DNA from 4 places in the Rossellomorea sp. NS-SX7 genome. Region 4 is predicted to be linked to each of the others. Evidence: riboswitches for the same ligand, from Rfam matches in the RefSeq annotation. Region 4 holds a riboswitch; each other region holds the start of a gene.

Region 1 (3,564 bases), 1.3 Mb from region 4:
TATACAAAAGTTATCATACTATTCATCTTGGGTTCGACATCTTTACTCTCTGTCATTTTTTTCTTCACCTTGCTCAGCATTTTTGTAATTCACTTTGTCTTCATCAGGATAGGGATCGAAAAAGTTGACTGCCCTGCCAGGGCCTTCGAATCCGATTACTTGTTCCTTGTCATGCTGTTGCTTTTTCATCAAAAAAACCCCCTTTCTTCACATCTAGTTTGTGAGAAATGGGGGGCTTTCATGCGTAGGCTATGACTGCCAGTGATTACTGATGAATTCATCCCTGCCGGATACTTTGCGATCAGCTTTATATTCTTCTGGCTTTTTTTTATAAAACTTTTGGTGATATTCTTCAGCAGGATAAAAAGGTGCTGCCGGCAGGATCTTTGTCACGATCGGTTTTGCGAATCGCCCGCTGTCTGCAATTTTTTGTTTGGTTTCTTCTGCAGCATATCTTTGTTCCTCATTATGATAAAAGATGGCGGTGCGATACTGATCCCCACGGTCATGGAATTGCCCGCCGTCATCAGTCGGGTCGATTTGTGGCCAGTATAGGTCCAATAGATCCCGATAGGGGAAGACGGAAGGATCAAATGTGATTTGAACGGCTTCATAATGTCCGCTTTGTCCTTCTTTTATTTCTTTATATGTGGGATTTTCAACGTGTCCACCTGAATAACCAGACACGACATCAATGATTCCGGGTAATTCATCAAATGGTTTTACCATGCACCAGAAACAGCCTCCGGCAAAGGTAGCACGTTCGATTTCTTTCTTCATTCCAACCAAACCTCCTGCAGCTATTTGCTGCTGTAATGTGGTAAAGATATTTTAGATTGAACAAATTTTATCATTTTCTCTGACGGTTTGACAATCAAAAAAACTGTAACTTTGGTGCAAAAATATATTTACCGGATATAAAAGCTCCTGTATAATTCATGTGAACGGAAAATTACATAGTTGAATGATCGGGTGAAGCGGGATATGTTCAAATATTCCTGCGCTTCTTAAAAGGGAAGTTGGTGAAACTCCAACGCGGTCCCGCCACTGTAAATGGGAGCAAACTGCAATGAACCACTGTACACATGTACGGGAAGGTGCAGCCAGCAATGACCATAAGCCAGGAGACCTGCCTGACATCTTTGACACTGGTACTACGCGGATAGGAAGGTGTAACATGCATGTCCCCATACTTTGTTGGTCCTATATGCATATTACACAGCATCGCCTTTTCGGGGATGTTTTTTTATTTGGCTCTTTTTTCAATTTTTTAAAAGAAAGAAGGAGTCTGATCGATGCACGTCTTTCCCATAATCTTTCAAGATAAGCGAAAAGATGCACCGATCATTCTGAATGCGATTCAATCATCTAATGAGAGGGAGAGAGAAAATGAAAAAGCTTAGTAGTCTATTTATTATTTTCATGCTGTCAGTATTATTTACAGCTGCTTGTGGGAACCAGCCTGACAACCAAAATGCAGGGGAAGGTACTGAAGAAGAATCGGTTGATCAATCGATAAAAGTGAAGGATGCTTTAGGTGATGAAATCACTCTCGAATCGAAACCTGAACGAATCATCACGTTAATTCCAAGTAATACGGAAATACTATTTGAACTGGGCCTTGGTGAAAAAGTCGTTGGAGTGACAGATTTCGATAATTATCCCGAGGAAGCTGCTGATAAAGAGAAAATCGGAGGCATTGAATTCAATGTTGAAAAAATCATCAGCCTCGATCCAGATCTCGTATTGGCACATGAGTCTACGGCAGTAAGCGCGAAAGAGGGATTAAATCAACTCCGGGACTCAGGAATCAGCGTATTCGTCGTCCAAGATACACAGAAAATAGATGAAGTATACACGATCATAGAGAATATTGGAAAGCTGACCGGCAAACAAAAGGAAGCGGAAAAGCTGGTATCTTCGATGAGAGAGGATCTTCAAGAACTTAAATCAAAAGCTGAAAAAGTCGAACAGCAGAAAAAGGTATATGTAGAAGTAGCTCCTGCACCGGACATCTATTCAACTGGAAGCAATACATTTATTAATGAAATGCTTGAATTAATCAATGCAGAAAATGCCCTGAAAGAACAGGAAGGGTGGATCGCCGTCAACCAAGAGGAGGTCATTGCAGCAAATCCGGATGTCATCATTACCACATATGGTGATAGCGAACAGGTCATGACCCGGGAAGGCTGGCAGGATATCAATGCAGTCAAAAATAAACAAGTTTATGATGTAAACCCTGATCTTGTGACGCGTACTGGTCCTAGATTGGTAGAAGGAGTAGAGGAAATTGCCAAGTCTGTTTATCCAGAGATATTTACAGAATAGAATATGGATTATTTATCTGCTGGCATTTAGTATTCTCATCCTATCGCTGCTGATTGGGATATCGATAGGTACTGTAAAGGTTCCCATCATTGATATCCTCAAAATCATCAGTGCCGAAATGTTTGGGACCGGCTCAGTGGAGACTGTCGATCCCATGCATTCAAACATTGTATTTTCCATTCGTTTACCGCGAGTTTTATTAGCTTTACTGGTTGGGAGCTCCTTGGCAATTGCCGGGGCTTCCTTTCAAGGTTTATTAAGGAATCCCCTTGCTGACCCGTATACCCTGGGAATGTCCTCAGGAGCATCGGTCGGCGCAGTTGTCACTTTATTTTTCAATATAAGCCTGCCGTTTTTAGGGCTATTCACATTGCCTGTCATCAGCATCATTGGCTCATTGCTTACTGTATTCCTTGTGTTGACGTTTGCAAGAAAGGTCGACCGCACGATGAAGGTGGAAACGATCATACTGACAGGGATCATTTTCAGCTCCTTCCTTGGTTCGGTCATTTCTCTTATGATTGCCCTATCGGGAGAGGAGTTAAGGCAAATAATCGGCTGGCTCCTTGGAAGCGTATCGATGAGGGGCTGGGATTATATTTTTATTGTTTTGCCTTTTTTTGCTGCAGGGACCTTGATCCTGATGTTTAATTCCAAGGAATTGAACGGCATGAGCTTCGGGGAAGAGCAGGCACGCCATATAGGGATTTCGGTGCAGAAGAGGAAATATATGGTTCTTATTGCGGGGAGCACGCTGACCGGCGCGGCCGTGGCAGTATCTGGTACGATCGGGTTTGTAGGGCTGGTAATCCCTCACTTTATCAGAAGGATCATCGGGTATGATCATCAGCATGTACTTCCGCTTTCAGTCATTTCAGGAGGAGCATTTTTGGTCGTTGCAGACTTGATTTCCCGTACGGTGATAAGTCCATCTGAATTACCAATCGGTGTGATCACAGCATTGATCGGTGCACCGATATTTGCCTATATCCTGCTAAAGAAAAGGGGGGAGTAACATGCTGCATGTCCATCAACTATCTGTAGGATATGATGAAGCATCCATTGTGGAGAACATTGATTTTCATGTAGAGACAGGTGAGTTCTTCGGAATATTAGGACCAAACGGCAGTGGGAAGACCACGCTCTTGAAGGCACTCTCAGGTATCCTTCACCATACAGCAGGCAAAGTCAATCTGAAAGGGAAGTCCCTGGCTGAATACTCTTCTAAAGAGT
Region 2 (3,564 bases), 360 kb from region 4:
TCGTCTGCTTGCTGCATGAGAAGGGTCTGACCTACAAGACTGTCGATTGTTTGTTTTTTGATTTGTTCTGCTGCCTTTTCGCTGGTAGGATCTTGTCCCATCTGCTGAAACTGCATTTGAGAGGAAGTAAGGATGTTATTATAATCTTCACCCTTCAGCTTCTCGTCATTGACCACGGCAACAACTTTATCTTTGTCCACTTTTTGTTTGTCCATTTTCTTTTGCATTTCTTCCATTTGCTTGGCCTGCTCTTGCTGTTCTTTACTTTTCTCTTCTGTTTTTGGTTTATCTTCAGATTGCTTCTTTGCCTCTTCTCCATTTCCGCAAGCGGCTAAGGCAATCGCCATTATTGTAATCAGTAATGCACTCATTAACTTCTTCATTTTAGTTCTCCTTTCAAAAGAGGGGATTTATAAAAATCACTTAATGCGCATTGTATATGATTCTTATGAATAAATAAACCTTTTTGACTTATTTAATCATTTTGTAATTACCCTGAAACACTAGATTCGTTTTATTTTATCCTGCAGAGTACCCTTTCATTCAAAAAAAGAGGCTGCTTACTATGGGAAATCCCAAGTAAGCAGCCCGTCAAATATTGGGGACCAAAGAATACTGTCAAACAACCTTCTATTTGGATTATAAGTATTATGCCATCGGTTCTCAAACGATAAATACGGATGTAATCTTCCTTTACCACTGATTAATGGTCTCAATTCAGAGGTGTTCGTGGATTTTTGAACAAAAAGATAATTATAAGCATATTTGTACCATCATTGAGATTTGAAGAAGAGGGTGATTTTTGCTTGAAAAATCATGGTAATTAAATTATGATGGATGAGAACACAATACTTTGTGTCCATAAAGATATTCACAACTATATATTGATTAGTTCGATTAAATCTATAAATACGGTGTCTATTAAGACTTAATAGGGAATCTGGTGAAATTCCGGAACTGTCCCCGCAACTGTAAGTGATGACGAAATAAGGATTTGCCACTATCTTGATAAAGATGGGAAGGCCTTAAAGTAGGATGAAGCACGAGTCAGGAGACCTGCCATATTTATTACGTATGATCTTCTTCGGGAATTGGGAGGATGTGCGAGGATAGAATAATAGATATCTATACATACGTCTGTTATATCATATCATCGTTATATTCATGAAAGCCCGTCCAATTGAGAGGATGGGCTTTTTTGTATCCTCTCCCGCAGCTTGTATAGTACGAATGAATTGAACAGATTCGGGAGGAATGAAGAAATGACACTGATTGAAACAGAAAAAACATTAGACCTTGCCTGGCAGCTTTGCCGGAAGCTAAAGTCGGATTTCCCAGACTTGAACACGGATGGATTTGAAGAGAAAGTGGACGGACTTCTTCAAGTGAAAAAGGATATCTCCGAAGAACAGCTTTTTCACCAGATTATCCTGACAGCTGTCGAAAGAATTTCAGCAGAAGAACCGCAATGGACATATGCAGCAGCATGTCTGTACTTAGAGAAGCTTTATCACTCCAGCAGTCAGTCCAGGAGGCTTGATCCCGCAAATCCTTATCGTGATTTTTTTAATCTGATACAAGAACTTGTTGAGAAAAAACTATATAATCCGCGCCTGCTCGAGGCATACACAAGGGATGAAATCCAACAGTTGGAATCTCTTTTGAACCCTTCTAAAGACAAGTTGTTTACCTATATTGGAATCGTTACACTTGCTGAGCGTTATTTAACGAAATCACATGATGGCAACGTATATGAGCTTCCGCAAGAGCGATTTATGATTATCGCAATGACACTCATGATGGACGAAGACAAGGCTCACAGGCTCTCACTGATTAAAGAAGCCTACTGGGCCCTGTCAAATCTGTATATGACTGTTGCTACACCCACTTTAGCGAACGCAGGTAAAAGCTACGGTCAGCTTTCCAGCTGTTTTATCGACACGGTAGAGGATGATTTGAGAGGCATCTTTGACAGCAACACGGATGTTTCGACTCTGAGTAAAAATGGCGGAGGGCTTGGTATCTATTTAGGAAAAGTCCGGAGCAGGGGAAGTGATATCAAAGGATTTAAAGGTGTGGGCTCGGGAGTCATTCCATGGATGAAACAACTAAATAATACCGCTGTTTCCGTTGATCAGCTCGGTCAGCGTCAAGGCGCAATCGCTGTCTACCTGGATGTATGGCATAAAGATATTCATTCCTTCCTTGACGTTCGGTTGAACAATGGAGACGAACGGCAGCGCACTCATGATTTATTTACAGGTGTTTGCCTTCCTGATTTATTTATGGAAGCCGTTGAAGAAAGGGATGACTGGCACCTGTTTGATCCCCACGAAGTAAGGAAAGTTATGGGATATTCCCTGGAAGACTATTACGATGAGAATATAGGTGAGGGATCATTCAGGAAAAAGTACCAGGAATGTGTGAATCACCCGGAACTGTCTAAGAAAACAGTGCCGGCCATCGATATTTTCAAGCGGATCATGATCTCACAGCTGGAAACAGGAACACCGTTTATGTTCTATAGGGATACTGTAAACCGTCAGAATGCCAATGCTCATAAAGGGATGATTTACTGCAGTAATCTATGTACGGAAATCGCTCAAAATATGAGCCCTACTGTTTTGGAACAAGAAAAGATTGAAGACGGGAAAATCATTACTTATAAACATCCAGGTGATTATGTCGTATGTAATCTCGCATCACTTTCCCTGGCCAGGGCTGTTCAGCACAACGTGTTGTCACGGACGATCAAGATCGCCGTTAGACTACTGGATAATGTCATCGAACTGAATGATATACCTGTCCTGCAAGCGCAATTGACAAATCAAAGGTATAGAGGCATCGGCCTGGGGACGTTTGGATGGCATCATTTACTTGCCTTGAAGGGCTTGAGATGGGAGAGTGATGAAGCGGCGGAATATTGTGATGAACTATACGAAGAAATTGCATTCCATACGATCAGCGCAAGTACCGATCTTGCGAAGGAGAAAGGGGCGTACCCGTATTTCAACGGCTCGGATTGGGATAATGGGAATTATTTCGGGAATAAGGGTTATGAAGGTCCGGAATGGGAGGCATTGAGGCAGGCAGTGACAACGTCTGGAATGCGCAACGGATATCTCATGGCAGTGGCACCTAACTCCTCTACTTCTTTAATAGCAGGTTCAACCGCGAGTATCGATCCATTATTCAGGCATCTGTATTCAGAAGAGAAAAAGGATTATAAAATACCGGTAACAGCGCCGGACTTATCTGCTGACACAAAATGGTACTACAAAACAGCGTACCATATCGATCAGCACTGGAGTATCAAACAAAACAGCAGGAGACAAAGGCATATTGACCAGGGGATTTCGTTCAATCTCTATGTCAGAAACGATATCAAAGCCAAGGAACTGCTGCTTCTTCATCTCGACGCTTGGAAATCAGGTTTGAAAACGACATATTATGTGAGATCCACATCGGATTCTGTTATTGATGAGTGTGAAAGCTGTCACAGCTAAAAGGGGGAAAAGGTAATGGTCATTCTGAAAAAAAGGGATCTGATGGACGCATCAGCTC
Region 3 (3,564 bases), 1.5 Mb from region 4:
TTACTGCACGCGACGCAGGCCGCGGAGGCACCGGCAATCACCTCGGTATCTTCAGGGTTGCTTAGTTTGAGCTTATGTTCCTCCCTGGTCGTTGGATCAATTATATTCGCTTGAGTAAAAGCATGATGAATGGTAGAAATGTCAGGTTCACTAAGTAGCGGTTGTTTGTGCTGAAGCTTCAAAACCGAAAGCTTTCTGTGAATGAACTCAGACAATTCGATATCATAGACAATCAACTCATTGGATGCGATTTTACGATATTCTAATCCGACTTTAAATGTGCATCTCTTTGTAAAGGAAACCATTGAGATGAATAAAGGGTGGTGTTTTTCATCAATCAGTGTCTTCAGTGCGGCAATATGTCCGTAATTTTGGACAAACGGATTCATCATTTTAAATTTCCCATTCACTAGCCACGTTTTTCTGTCTTTCCCGCCATAGATGGTGCCCTGATAATTTTTCGTTTCAAAGGTAAAGATGCCATAGGGAGTCAAGACTACGTGATCAATCTGGGAATATCCCGACTTCGCCTTCGGGTTTTTCACAAGAAGGTCGCTCAGGTAACGACAGTCTTTCGGCAGCTGATCAAGTTGGATGTCTATCTTGTATTCACCGAGTTCTCCTTTTCTGGCTGCGAATTCCTCTGAAGTCCTCTTTATAGGCTTAGCGGCCGGTTTTCTTGTTTGTATGGGTACGTCCTTTTCTTTTTTCTTCTTTAAAAAGTGTAGAAATAATAACATATTGCACTCCTTTATAATGCAGGTGTTTATTTTTACTATCGGAATATGGGTATAAAGGTTTAGAGGAAGTGGGACAGGGGGACAGGTCCATCGTACCGCGAGCTAGATAGTCCAATTATTTTAGTGTGACGGTATACCTGTCCACTTGTCCTTTTAAACAAACGTTTGATTAATCTCTAAACCCCTGGCACAAAGCTACCTACAAAGTTAAACAAACGTTTATGTAACAAAATTTCAAAACAGGGTGTCCTTTTTCTGTCATTCTCTAAGAGAGGTGTGCAATCGTTGGAGGAAGTCGCATTGTTGGATGAGGAATTTGTAGCAGGTAAAGGGAGGAAAAAGATGAAGCAGCAGCGGACGGCTGGAAGAGTTAAATGAGATGCTTGATAGGCTTGAGGAACAGTGGAATTAGGTGGAGGCGGTTCTCACTCTTCCTTTTACTTAAACCATTAAAATAATATTCTGGAAAATGATTCCCCTCTCAACCTTTCTTGTGTATAATCTAGCTAGCGGAAAATTTAATACATATTGTCGAAACAGGTGACTTTAGTCGAACTGAAGTCTTAAAAGGGAAGTTGGTGAAATTCCAACGCGGTCCCGCCACTGTAATTTGGGAGCCTGCTGTTAATACCACTGTACATTTGTATGGGAAGGAGCAGCGGGCAATGACCATAAGCCAGGAGACCTGCCTGTTACCGTGCACCAAAAGCCTACGAGGATAGGGAAGGTGTAAATCGCATAAATTTTGAGTTTACATCAAAAATATGCCTTTTACACGTCATCTCTTTCTTCAGGAAGAGATGTTTTTTTATTTTGAAATGAAAAAAGGGGAGAAACGAACGTGAAGAAGATTAACTTACTATTGCTTGCACTGCTACTTTCCATTGGCGTCATTGCCGGTTGCGGAAATAACGGAGACACAGTTAATGGGAAAGCTGGAGGGGATTCAGCGGATCAGGAACAAGCTGAAAACCAGGAAACGGCAGCATTTCCTGTAATCATAAAGGATGCTGTGGATAATGAGGTAACGATTGAGGAAAAACCTGAAAAGATTGTATCGCTTATCCCGAGTAATACAGAAATTGCTTTCGAATTAGGGCTGGCTGATAAAGTTGTTGGAGTATCTGATTTTGATAACTATCCTCCTGAAGCTGCTGAAAAAGAGAAGATCGGCGGTATGGAGTTCAACGTAGAAAAGATTCTTTCCTTATCACCTGATCTGGTGCTTGCCCATGCTTCGGTAATGGGATCGGCAACGGATGCTCTCCAGCAGATAAGAGACGCTGGTATCACGGTTCTGGTCGTACATGACGCTAAAAGTTTCGAAGAAGTTTATTCTACGATTGAAATGATCGGCAAGGCTACAGATGCAAATGAACAGGCTGAAGAAACCATCGGGAAAATGAAAGATGATCTTCAGGCGGTGAAGGAGAAAGCAGCTGAAGTTTCAAAAGAAGAGAAAAAGAGCGTTTTTGTAGAAGTGTCTCCTGCACCAGAGATTTACACTCCTGGAAGTGATACCTTCATGGATGAAATGCTGACGTTGATTAATGCTGACAATGCAGCTGCAGAACAGGAAGGCTGGGTGAAGATGAATGAAGAGGCCATTATCGCCTTGAATCCTGATGTCATTGTCACTACCTATGGGTATTACACGGAAAATCCGAAAGACTTAGTGTTAAGCAGAGAGGGATGGGAGGGTGTTCCTGCCATCAAGAATGAACAAGTATATGACGTTCATTCGGATTTAGTAACGAGAACCGGTCCGAGGCTGGTACAAGGCGTAGAGGAGCTTGCAAAAGCGGTTTATCCGGATTTATTTAAGTAACAATGTAATAGTTTCGTATGGATCTTAATATTCTCACTGCTGATAGGTATTGGGGTTGGCGCGAGTCCCGGTTACTGGTATTATTTCGATCCTCGGTACAACGATTTTCCGTTACCCTGTCCTGTATAATGTGGATTAAATGGATATCACTATCGTGAATAGGTTCAAGCTGACCCGAGTACCTGTTGGCATTCTTGTTGGAGCGTCTCTCGCCATTGCGGGAGCCGCTTTTCGAGGTTTATGGAGGGGGGAGTTGGCTGACCCTTATACATTGGATATGTCATCATGTGTTTCAGTCGGTGCGTGATGACTTTGCTCTATTATTTATGAATTCGCTGATATATAAGTTGCAGATGGAGGGATAAGCAAATGGCGGCAGAAATGATTTTTATTTGTGGAGGAGTGCGCAGTGGAAAGAGCTCTTTCGCAGAAAGCAGGGCAGAATCCTATCAATCTGCCTTGCCCCAAGCATCCCTGCATTATATTGCCTGTGGCAGGGCGGTGGATGATGAAATGAGTCAAAGGATAAGAAGGCATCAGGATGACAGAAGAAAATCGGAGCATAGTTGGATGACGTGGGAATGCCCGGTGAATATTGGTTATCTGTCTGAAACCTTCTCCTCCAAAGATATTGTCTTACTTGATTGTGTGACGACTTTGCTGACCAATGAAATGTTTTCAGCTGAATTTATCAATGAACGAAAGTTGACAGAAAAGGTCGTTGGGGATGTTAAGGAACTATCCAAGAACGCTGGCAAGCTAATCTTTGTCAGCAACGATGTTTTTTGCGAACCCGTTTCTACTAATGATTTTGTGAGAAATTTTACGAAAACACTGGGTATGGTTCACCAAAAGCTTGTTGAAATGGCAGCTGAAGCGTATTCAGTTAAGAACGGCATACCAGTGTTGAAAAAAGGAAGGAGACTCCCTGCAGGATGAATGTGAAAAGTTATGTATGGGGATTGCTGGTCTGCCTTCAATTTTTCTCAAGTCTCC
Region 4 (3,564 bases):
TTCTTTTACTTCCTTCGCAAGCTTCGCTTTTTCAAGTTCATACGATTGCTCGGATTTCGCGCGGGCACGCTCTGTTTCTTCTTTGAATGCCGCATCCTTGATGTCCTTTTCCTTTTTGGATTCAGCGATGGAAATTTGACGCTTATACTCTTCTTCCTTCGCTTCCTGGTCCGTCTGCGCGCGGTGAATACGCGTTTCACGTTCAGTGTTTGCCTCGGCAATTTCAGCCTGCTTGCGGACCTCCGCGATACGCGGGCGTCCCAGGTTCTTTAAGTATCCATTTTCTTCATCGGCATCACGTATGTCAGTCAATCCGAGAGAAGTGATTTTGAAGCCCATCAAATCAAGCTGTTTCTGGGCGATTTCAGATACGTCCGCGTTAAACTTCTCCCTGTTGCTGTTGATATCCTCAACGGTCATTTTGGATAAAATGGCACGCAGATTACTTCCTAAAACCTCAATGATTTCATCTTCAATCTCTTTCTGATCTTTTCCAAGGAACTGCTCCGCATAGTTAGCAATCCCGTTTAATGTATCGGCCACTTTGACCATCGCTACCGCATCGGCAACGATCGGCACCCCTCCGTTTGTATAGACACGCGGAGTCGACAGCTTCAATTGGAAAGACGTAAGATTGACAGGTGTGCTGGTCTGGAATCGTCTCAGACGGTATCCTCCACCCCTGATGATCTTCATGGAACGTCCTTCCTGATCGGTAAAGATATTCGTTTCTTTCTCTGGATCCCCGAGTTTCGGACCCGTGATGATCAAGGCCTGATTGGACTTTGCCGTGCGGTAACGGAATCGCATCCAGAAATAATACCCGATTCCCGCAATTGCCGCTACGATCAATACAGGAATAAGGATCATAATGACACCAATGACAGTTAAAGAACCCATTCTTACATACCCCCTATTATTTTTTTGCAGTAATATTTTTTCTGCTATTAAACTGGTTATATGACTATCTACGGGAGAGGATCTGTAAAGGTTTCATAAAATTGGTAAAAAAGTCAGCAGGTTCTCTTTTTTCTGACAAAATGAATGTTAATGACGTCGAATATGGTAGAATAAAAGCGTTCACAATTTCATTATTGCTCATTGGTGAAGAGGATGTCAGTAGACCCTCTTCTTAAAAGGGAAGCTGGTGAGAATCCAGCGCGGTCCCGCCACTGTAAGGCTGAGATTTCTTATGAAGCCCACTGTTTCGTCTTCGGAACGGGAAGGGATAAGAAGTTGACGAAGCTGAGCCAGGAGACCTGCCAATCGGGAAGAACACAGAGTTCCTACGGGAGATAGGAGGGTGTTGCGCTTTATGGAACGACAAACGAGATTTCAATGGATCCCAATCGTTCGATTGGAATAGCTGCATCTTCTTTCAAAAAGGAGATGCATTTTTAATTTTAAGACTTATGGGGAGATGAAAAAAGATGGAGCAAGCTTATCCAGTTGAACGTTCACGCACGATCCAAACAAAATTGGTGCTGCCGCCGGACACGAACCACATGCAAACGATCTTTGGAGGAAAGGTATTGGCTTTCATTGATGAAATTGCGGCACTGTCAGCCATGAAGCATTCCAGTTCCGTGGTGGTCACCGCTTCGATCGATTCGGTTGATTTCCTTTCTTCTGCAACTGTTGGAGACGCGCTGAGCCTCGAAGCGATTGTGACTTCTACAGGAAGGACTTCAATGGAGGTTTATGTAAAAGTGTACTCTACCAATCTATTGACTGGTATCAAGACGTTGACGACAGAATCATTCCTTACCATGGTTGCGGTAGATGAAGACGGGAAGCCAAAGCCTGTACCGAAAGTGATTCCTGAAACGGAGGAGGAAAAAAGGTTATTTAACACTGCGGTTCTGCGGAAGGAGCATAGAAAGAATCGGGCTTTGATTAAATAGGGATGGGGTATGAACAGATATCTGTTCATACCTTCTTTAACATCTTGATTGGTATCAGCCTTACCAATAAAGAAATACAGAGCATAAGATGACGGTTATCCATGCAATGGATGCAACCAGCCCTACTCGTAGCAGGTCCTTATCTGTAAAATAGCCATATGAGAAGCTAATCAAGTGTACAGGTGACTGGGTAACAAGGAAAAATCCAGGTACGCATGCAAGAAATACCGGCATTGCAATATGCATAGGTGATAAATCCGGAATCGTATGTCCAATCGTCACACTTAGGGGGAGCATGATTGTCAAAAAACCTAAGATATTCACGAATACGACTCGAATGACACTCGTGCATATAATTAAGACAAGTATGACAACCCAAGGTGGATGACCCGAAAGGATACCATTTAATCCAGCTGCCATCCAATCAATCGTATCTGTTCTAATTAACATCCCTGATACCATCAATGTAGAAGCGAAAAAGAGCATCAAATCCCAATCTATTGACTTTCTAGCTTCATCCCAATCCCATACCCCCACAAAAGGGAACACGGTAAAGCAAGCACCCATTAGGCCGACTTGAGGAATTGAGTACCCATGTACAGGCTGTGCAATCCATAAAATCAAGGTTCCCGCGATTATACACATAATTTTCTTTTCATTGATGCTCACTGGCCCCAACTCATCAATCTTCCCCTCAATTAACGTTAATAACAGCTTACGGTCTATTTTTTCTGGAGGAAAAACAATTAAAAATATTCCCCATAGGATCACAATAAACAGAAAAACAGGAATCCCAAATAGTTCAAACCACTTTAAGTAGTTCAGAGTGGGAGAAACTTCACTCATGATCCCGAAAGCATAAATAGTAGAACTGGCTCCAGTGGCAACAAAGGCACCTGAAATCGCAGCTAGATAGGCAACTCCTATGAACAGGGATTTGCCTAAATAACCGACATCCCCTATTTTTCTTAAACTTTTCATCAAACTATCCAGAACAGAGGACAATAAGCTCCCTTTCCCTACATTAGATGGGATAAGGACAGACAATACAACCATGAGTAAAAAAGAGATGAAAATCAATGCCTTCCCGGAACCCCTGGAGAGTTTTAACATATAGAGGGAAACCCTGCCCGCAAGACCTGTATTAATAAATGCCGTTGAGATAATAAACGTTGAAAACAAGAGCCAAACGATACCCGAACTAAAATAACTCAATGTTTGTTCGTAACTGAAAAAGTGAAATGAAAGAAGTAAAATCAGCAAAAGTGAGCTGAAGGCAAGCGGAAAGACTTTGCCAATCCATAATACCTGTATGATGATGAGGGCAGCGATTGCCTTCCATTTTTCATCCCAATCAAAAAGAGGTGAAAAAAACAAACCATATAAAAAGATTGAAATAACCAGTAAGAGTTGTTTTTTCATTTCCATTACTCCCATTCACCACTCAAAGGAAAAAGTCACCGAAAAACAGGTGACTTTCTTTCTTTTCAACCAATCAAGTTCAATTAATGATCTTTGAGTCCTGCTTATTGCTAAGTGCATAACGAGCAGCAGCGGAACCTGCCAATTTTCCATACACGGCACCTGACATCAATCCTGAGCCGCCAGGATAATTATGATAAAAGATTCCGCCAACCATTTCTCCTGCAGCGAAAAGCCC

The links. Region 4 has a riboswitch for cobalamin ahead of ACUXV2_RS03885 (acyl-CoA thioesterase). Riboswitches for the same ligand answer to the same signal wherever they lie in the genome.
Region 1: another riboswitch for cobalamin. It lies ahead of ACUXV2_RS10705 (ABC transporter substrate-binding protein); the one in region 4 lies ahead of ACUXV2_RS03885 (acyl-CoA thioesterase).
Region 2: another riboswitch for cobalamin. It lies ahead of ACUXV2_RS05755 (ribonucleoside-diphosphate reductase subunit alpha); the one in region 4 lies ahead of ACUXV2_RS03885 (acyl-CoA thioesterase).
Region 3: another riboswitch for cobalamin. It lies ahead of ACUXV2_RS18000 (ABC transporter substrate-binding protein); the one in region 4 lies ahead of ACUXV2_RS03885 (acyl-CoA thioesterase).

What each region holds. Positions count from the first base shown of each region.
Region 1 is NZ_CM128249.1:2,153,487-2,157,050, reverse strand. Features, by position in the region: gene ACUXV2_RS10715 (hypothetical protein) at 43-189, opposite strand; gene msrA (peptide-methionine (S)-S-oxide reductase MsrA) at 250-768, opposite strand; cobalamin riboswitch at 954-1,151, shown strand; gene ACUXV2_RS10705 (ABC transporter substrate-binding protein) at 1,390-2,331, shown strand; gene ACUXV2_RS10700 (FecCD family ABC transporter permease) at 2,294-3,346, shown strand; gene ACUXV2_RS10695 (heme ABC transporter ATP-binding protein) at 3,348-3,564, shown strand, end outside.
Region 2 is NZ_CM128249.1:1,175,264-1,178,827, forward strand. Features, by position in the region: gene ACUXV2_RS05750 (SurA N-terminal domain-containing protein) at 1-383, opposite strand, end outside; cobalamin riboswitch at 896-1,078, shown strand; gene ACUXV2_RS05755 (ribonucleoside-diphosphate reductase subunit alpha) at 1,263-3,506, shown strand; gene ACUXV2_RS05760 (ribonucleotide-diphosphate reductase subunit beta) at 3,522-3,564, shown strand, end outside.
Region 3 is NZ_CM128249.1:3,620,387-3,623,950, reverse strand. Features, by position in the region: gene ACUXV2_RS18005 (nuclease-related domain-containing protein) at 1-740, opposite strand, end outside; cobalamin riboswitch at 1,262-1,447, shown strand; gene ACUXV2_RS18000 (ABC transporter substrate-binding protein) at 1,582-2,568, shown strand; gene ACUXV2_RS17995 (iron chelate uptake ABC transporter family permease subunit) at 2,708-2,875, shown strand; gene ACUXV2_RS17990 (bifunctional adenosylcobinamide kinase/adenosylcobinamide-phosphate guanylyltransferase) at 2,938-3,507, shown strand; gene cobS (adenosylcobinamide-GDP ribazoletransferase) at 3,504-3,564, shown strand, end outside.
Region 4 is NZ_CM128249.1:813,086-816,649, reverse strand. Features, by position in the region: gene ACUXV2_RS03890 (flotillin family protein) at 1-900, opposite strand, end outside; cobalamin riboswitch at 1,086-1,281, shown strand; gene ACUXV2_RS03885 (acyl-CoA thioesterase) at 1,431-1,904, shown strand; gene ACUXV2_RS03880 (SLC13 family permease) at 1,965-3,326, opposite strand; gene tcuA (FAD-dependent tricarballylate dehydrogenase TcuA) at 3,406-3,564, opposite strand, start outside.